Regions from separate parts of the Parashewanella sp. 2210YD4-3 genome, predicted to be linked through region 2. Evidence: predicted binding sites of a transcription regulator. Region 2 holds the regulator's gene; the other holds the start of a gene.
The links. The regulator ArgR, encoded in region 2, controls arginine synthesis, uptake and breakdown. The targets are predictions, from matches to a motif close to ANTGAATANNTATTCANT.
Positions count from the first base shown of each region.

Region 1: the regulator ArgR is predicted to act here: its motif matches at 2,205-2,222, upstream of AC1EU0_RS15615 (citrate synthase).

Region 1 covers NZ_JBWQOG010000011.1:112,390-115,814, forward strand. The annotation lists gene sdhA (succinate dehydrogenase flavoprotein subunit) at 1-1,092, opposite strand, end outside; gene sdhD (succinate dehydrogenase, hydrophobic membrane anchor protein) at 1,093-1,440, opposite strand; gene sdhC (succinate dehydrogenase, cytochrome b556 subunit) at 1,434-1,829, opposite strand; gene AC1EU0_RS15615 (citrate synthase) at 2,277-3,425, shown strand, end outside.
Region 2 covers NZ_JBWQOG010000002.1:167,941-171,365, forward strand. The annotation lists gene AC1EU0_RS03990 (hypothetical protein) at 1-109, opposite strand, end outside; gene mdh (malate dehydrogenase) at 334-1,269, opposite strand; gene argR (transcriptional regulator ArgR) at 1,587-2,057, shown strand; gene AC1EU0_RS04005 (hypothetical protein) at 2,409-2,954, shown strand; gene AC1EU0_RS04010 (hypothetical protein) at 3,063-3,425, shown strand, end outside.

The DNA of each region.
Region 1 (3,425 bases), on a different contig from region 2:
AACTTTAGCTGGTAAGCCACCCATCATATAGTGACAAGTTGGGATTACAGGAATTGGACCATCCGCAGGATCTGTGTGAGCAAAAGTACGAGACAATTCGCAAACACCCGGTAGACGCTCTTCAAGCGTTTCTTTACCTAAGTGATCAAGCTTCAAATAGATGTGCGGACCATGCGGGCTATCAACACCACGACCTTCACGGATCTCTGTCATCATAGAACGAGCTACAACGTCACGAGATGCAAGGTCTTTTGCGTTCGGTGCATAACGCTCCATGAAGCGCTCACCGTCTTTATTTAGAAGGTAACCACCTTCACCACGACAACCTTCAGTTACAAGTACACCTGCACCAGCAATACCCGTTGGGTGGAACTGCCACATTTCCATGTCTTGTAATTGAATACCAGCACGAGCTGCCATACCAACACCGTCACCAGTATTGATGTGAGCGTTAGTCGTCGATGCGAAGATACGACCTGCACCACCAGTAGCTAAAACGGTTGCTTTAGACTTAAAGTAAACCACTTCACCGGTTTCGATTTCTAGTGCAGTACAACCTACTATTGCGCCGTCTTCGTTTTTAACAAGATCCAGTGCATACCACTCAGAGAAAACCTCAGTCTTGTTCTTAACGTTTTGTTGGTACAAACAGTGAAGCAATGCATGACCAGTACGGTCAGCTGCCGCAGCAGTACGTGCTGCTTGCTCGCCACCGAAGTTCTTAGACTGACCACCGAATGGACGCTGATAAATTTTACCATCCTCAAAACGTGAGAAAGGCAGACCCATGTGCTCAAGCTCAATAATCGCTTCTGGGCCTGTTTGACACATGTATTCAATTGCATCTTGGTCACCGATGAAATCAGAACCTTTAACAGTGTCATACATGTGATATTCCCAGTTATCTTCGTGCGCATTACCTAGCGCAACTGTAATACCGCCTTGAGCAGATACAGTATGAGAACGAGTTGGGAATACTTTAGATAAAAGCGCGCAGCTTTTACCTTCTTTAGAGATTTGCAATGCGGCGCGCATACCTGCACCGCCAGCACCGATTACTACGGCATCAAATTCGCGAACTGGAATATTCACTTACACACCCCACACTGTAATTGTGCCAACCGCTAGATAAGTAAAAGCGGTGATGACAAAAATAAACTGCAATAAGCCACGAAGTTTTGTGCACTTAATATAGTCAGTCAGAACCTGCCAAGTACCAATCCAAGCATGGATTAGTAATGCAATTAAGGCAATCAAAGTAAATACTTTCATTCCTATGGTACTGTATAAACCAGACCACGCCTCGTAAGTCATCGGCGCATTGCAGGCAAAAAAGCCAACTAAAAAGAGTGTGTAACAAGCTAGGATGATTCCGCTTGCACGAATAAAAATGAAGTCATGAACACCGCTGCGTCCAAAACTTGCTGCATTGGTTACCATACCCAAATCCCCGCTACGATAGAAACAACAATCGTTAACGCAAAAGAAACTTTTGCTGATGTTGCACCTGAGTTCAATTCTTCCCAACGCCCAGTATCCATGATCAAGTGACGTACGCCACCAATCAAGTGGTAAGCCAAGGCTGTCAATATGCCCCAAACAACGAACTTAGCTAAAGGGTTGGCAAATAATTTTTGCAATTCGGCGAAACTTTCTGCTGATGCTAATGAAGAATGTAACATCCACAGCAAGATGCCTGTGGCAAAAATCATAATCACACCGGAAATACGGTGAAGAATGGACGCAATCGCTGTTGCAGGAAAGCGGATTTGTTGTAGATCTAGATGGACAGGTCTTTGCTTTTTCACGTTCTGCTCACTCAGCCTCATTGAGTTTTATTTAATTATACGATGCTTGCCAAAATTCCGATCTTTTTTTTAACAACCGATACTCTGGCAAAAAACGTTATTGAAAGTATTTGCTCTTTGAAGCCACTAATTTTACAAATAGAGATCAATCTTATTATTTTTACTTTTGAAACTCTTCCAAAAGCCAAAAAGAGTATACTCGCGGGAAAAGTCAAATACAAACATCACATAACGTAAAATATCAATTTTCCGAAAATTAGTGTCCACCTGTATAACTTACGAGCATTGTGAGTCAGATCACTGTAACAAAAATTAACAAATTTGAATAAAACATCCATTTGAATTGCAACCTCCCACTAAATGCGGTTAAAGTATTGCACCTTTTATATATTCGACATTGCATCTTTATGCACTAATATGAATATACATACCACTCTCATGTGAAGATTGAAGTAAGGAGAACGCGGTATGGCTGAATTAAAAGCCACATTAAACTTACCGGAAAACGATTCGATCGATTTGCCAATCAAACAAGGAACTGAAGGTTTCGATGTAATCGATATCAGCAAGTTGGGCAGTAAAGGCTACTTTACATTTGACCCAGGCTTTCTTGCTACAGCGTCGTGTGAATCAGCAATAACATACATTGACGGTGCGCAAGGCATTTTGCTTCATCGCGGCTACCCAATCGATCAATTAGCTGTAGACTCAAACTACTTAGATGTTTGTTACTTATTGCTAAATGGCGAATTACCAAATAAAGCACAGCACGATAACTTTGTTGAAACCGTAACTAAACACACTATGGTTAATGAGCAACTGGCAACCTTCTTCAAAGGTTTCCGTCGTGATGCACACCCAATGGCAATGCTTTGCGGTGTGACTGGTGCTCTTGCAGCTTTCTATCAAGACTCTCTTGATGTAAACAATGAAAGACATCGTGAAATTGCAGCGTATCGCTTAGTTTCCAAAATGCCTACATTGGCCGCAATGTGCTACAAGTACTCTATGGGTCAACCTTTTGTTTACCCAAAAAATGACCTTAGCTATGCGGGTAACTTCTTAAGCATGATGTTTGCTGTTCCTTGTGAAGAGTACACAGTAAACCCTGTAATCGAGCGTGCTATGGATCGTATCTTCATCCTACACGCTGATCACGAGCAAAACGCATCTACTTCTACAGTTCGTTTAGCTGGTTCTTCAGGCGCTAACCCGTTTGCATGTATCGCAGCAGGTATTGCTTCACTTTGGGGCCCTGCACATGGTGGTGCTAATGAAGCTTGCTTGAACATGCTTGAAGAAATTGGCTCAGTAGATCGTATCCCAGAGTTCATTGCAAAAGCCAAAGATAAGAATGACCCATTCCGCTTAATGGGCTTCGGTCACCGTGTTTATAAGAACTTCGACCCTCGCGCAAAAGTAATGCGCGAAACCTGTCATGAAGTTCTTAAAGAACTTAACATTCAAGATCCACTATTAGATGTAGCTATGGAACTTGAACGTATTGCTCTTGAAGATGAATACTTTGTATCTAAGAAGCTATATCCGAACGTAGACTTCTACTCAGGTATTATCATGAAGGCTATCGGTATTCCGACTAGCATGTTCACCGTAATG
Region 2 (3,425 bases):
CATTACAACTAAAAAGTTGACTTTGCGAAGAGGTTTGCGGCTCGCTTTTTGCTAAAGTTTGGTATGTTTTTTGTGGTGAACCAGCGGTAATCGATTGATTTGCTCCCATACAACCTCTTCATCTTTATCATTACTTCAAATAATCCCAATAACTCTAAAAGCTGTTCATGGTTAGTTTTGGAATTTAGCTTAGGTCAATGACTCTAGATTGTTAGCCGTTAAATTTACAGCCTTATTCAATTAATATGACGTTAAACAAAATTTACTTTAAAGAATTCCAGGCATAAAAAAAGCGAAGCACTTAGCTTCGCTTTAGTGAATCCTAACCGGAAGTTATTTTACAAACTCAACACCGATTTGAATGTCACCTTTTAGGGTTTCAAGCATAGAATCACGCGCGTCCGCTTCAAATGCACTTACTTCACCATAAGGCAGTATTTCTTCTACACCATTTTTACCTAAACGAACTGGTTGAGCGAAGAACTCTGCATGTTCACTGCCACCGTCAACATAAGCACACTCGATAACGTTTTCTTCACCTTGAAGACCACGTACTAGAGATAGACCGAAACGACATGCCGCTTGCCCCATAGATAGAGTCGCGCTACCGCCGCCTGCTTTTGCTTCCACAACTTCAGTACCTGCGTTTTGAATACGCTTAGTTAAAGCTGCCACTTCTTCATCAGAGAAGTTTACACCTTCAATTTGAGAAAGTAACGGAAGAATAGTCACACCACTGTGGCCACCAATCACATTGATGTTCACATCTTCAGGCTTAAGACCTTTCGCTTCAGCAACAAAAGTTTCAGAACGGATAACATCAAGGGTAGTAACACCGAACAAACGGCTTTTATCATAAACGCCTGCTTTCTTTAGTACTTCAGCAGCAATAGCAACAGTAGTATTTACAGGGTTAGTAATCACACCAATAAGTGCCTTAGGGCAAGTAGCTGCAACTTTTTCGATTAGGTTACGAACAATACCTGCGTTGATGTTAAATAGATCAGAGCGATCCATGCCTGGCTTACGTGCTACACCCGCTGAAATCAATACTACGTCAGCACCTTCTAGTGCAGGAGCTGCGTCTTCACCCGCGAAACCTTTTACTTCAACGTCCGTTGGAATGTGGCTTAAATCAACTGCAACACCTGGTGTTACTGGCGCGATATCATATAAAGATAGCTTTGAGCCAGAAGGTAATTGAGTTTTTAATAGTAGGGCAAGAGCTTGGCCGATACCGCCAGCCGCGCCTAGTACAGCAACTTTCATAATTGTCTCCGATGATTCGCAGGATTTGTGATCTTAGTCAAATTTCTGCGGCAACCATACTGTAATGTGATTCAAATTTCAATAAATCTGTGAAACAGTCAGCTAGATTTATTTACGACGATTGGCAATTCAAAACGCTACTTTTAAAGGGGTTTAAGCCAAGTTGTAAACTTGTGTTTCCTCTCCTCACAAATGCATTTTTATGCAGCCTTATGCAGTTTGTTTGACACTTTAATTGGCAGTGTGCAAAAATTCGTTTACTTCGAATGTATCAATAGCAGGATGTTGGCGATACCTTCACGGATAATAAAGACATCATTATGACTATTAAAAATCAAAACGAATTAGTAAAAGCGTTCAAAAATTTATTAAAAGAAGAACGCTTTGGTTCTCAAGGCGAAATTGTTAATGCTCTTCAAGCTGAAGGCTTTACCAATATTAACCAATCTAAAGTATCTAGAATGCTTAGCAAGTTTGGAGCTGTGAGAACCCGAAATGCCAAACAAGAAATGGTATACTGCCTTCCAGCTGAATTAGGCGTTCCTACCGCTGGTAGCCCACTTAAAAATCTAGTGCTAGACGTTGACCATAATGCGGCTATGATCGTAGTTAGAACTAGCCCAGGAGCTGCACAGCTAATCGCTCGTTTACTTGACTCCATCGGCAAACCCGAAGGTATTTTAGGTACGATTGCAGGTGACGATACTATCTTCATTTGCCCTGCAAACCTTGAAGATATGGACGCTATTCTCGAAACGGTGAAATCTTTGTTTAATTACTCTGAGTAATTTAACCTCAGCTCTGCATAACGAAATCAATAACATTTTGATTTAAAATACAAACCTTAAATTTTTATCTACAGTGCGGCTAATTTTGTGTAGTTCAAGGCAGAACAGTTCGTAATAGCCTGTCTATTACGGGCTGTTCTAACACAGAAATACGCGAAAGTAGCTGTACTGTAGAGGTTGGCTTATACAGAGCTGAGGTTAATATAAAAGTACCTCTCTATAGCAGAGCTCAATGCTCTGCTTTTTTATATTCAATCCTGACTCAAATCTAAACAGAACAACAATTTAATTTGCGGCACAGACTCTCTATTTATATTGTGAACGATGTAACTTCTATAGAGATCTAAGCAAATGAAAACACCAATTACATATTTAATTGCATCCATTTCATTACTTGCAAGCTACTCCTGCTTTGCTGAGCAGCTCATTCCGATTACGTTACCGGGTAAAATTGAAACAGTGAATTCGATTGTTATTGATAATGATACGGCATCACCTATGGGAATATGGCTCGACAAAAGCACCAACGTATACATGACCAGCGCATCGAATAAGATAAAAAATTATTCTAATGGTGGCAATTATCGCATCAATTTTAATATCCCCAACGACGATGCTCAAGCGGCTAAAGCTAGTAGTCATTTAAACTTCTTTTTGGGGATAGGGATCAACGGGCAAGCCCGTATGTTGGGGCATTCTCAATGTACTGCTGATTTAAACATTGATCTTGGTACCCGCTCTCTCACTATATCAAATGGCAGTTGCGATAACGGTCCAGGGCTAGAAGACTATCAACTAAAAATGACCTTTGATGGCAATGAAAGCGCAAGCATTGATGATATTACTCTTGATTCAGCTCGAATGCCTGATGTTCAAGTTACTTTGACACACAAATAAAATTGGCAGTCGTCATGATGTTAAAAGCTTTGCTATCAGGGGCTTTTAAGCAGTTCATATAAACGCGCCCGCTGTTATAAACCTAAAAATGAGTTCACTAAATAACTTATGGCTTTCATTCCAGCTCAAACAAGTTCTGTCTCACCACCTTCAGAAATGTGTAGTTCGCCAGTTTTTTATCCTGCCAATACACCGGCTTACTTCAACTATGGTCATTTATATTTTAATGTCTGCTTACAACCTATACCGAATTACACACCAGTGGCAGGCAATCAACAGGCTCAACAAGTACTTTACTTTGATAGTGTTCAGCCACCTAATGTTTATCCTCAAAATTACTTTACATACGAGGTTTCACCTCCCTACCCTTATCATGAAAGGCATCAAGCATTAACCTCTGTTCACTTACTGACGGCTCCTATTCATCAAGGAGAAGTCGTTAATGAGCGAACAGAGCGGCGACTAAATGGT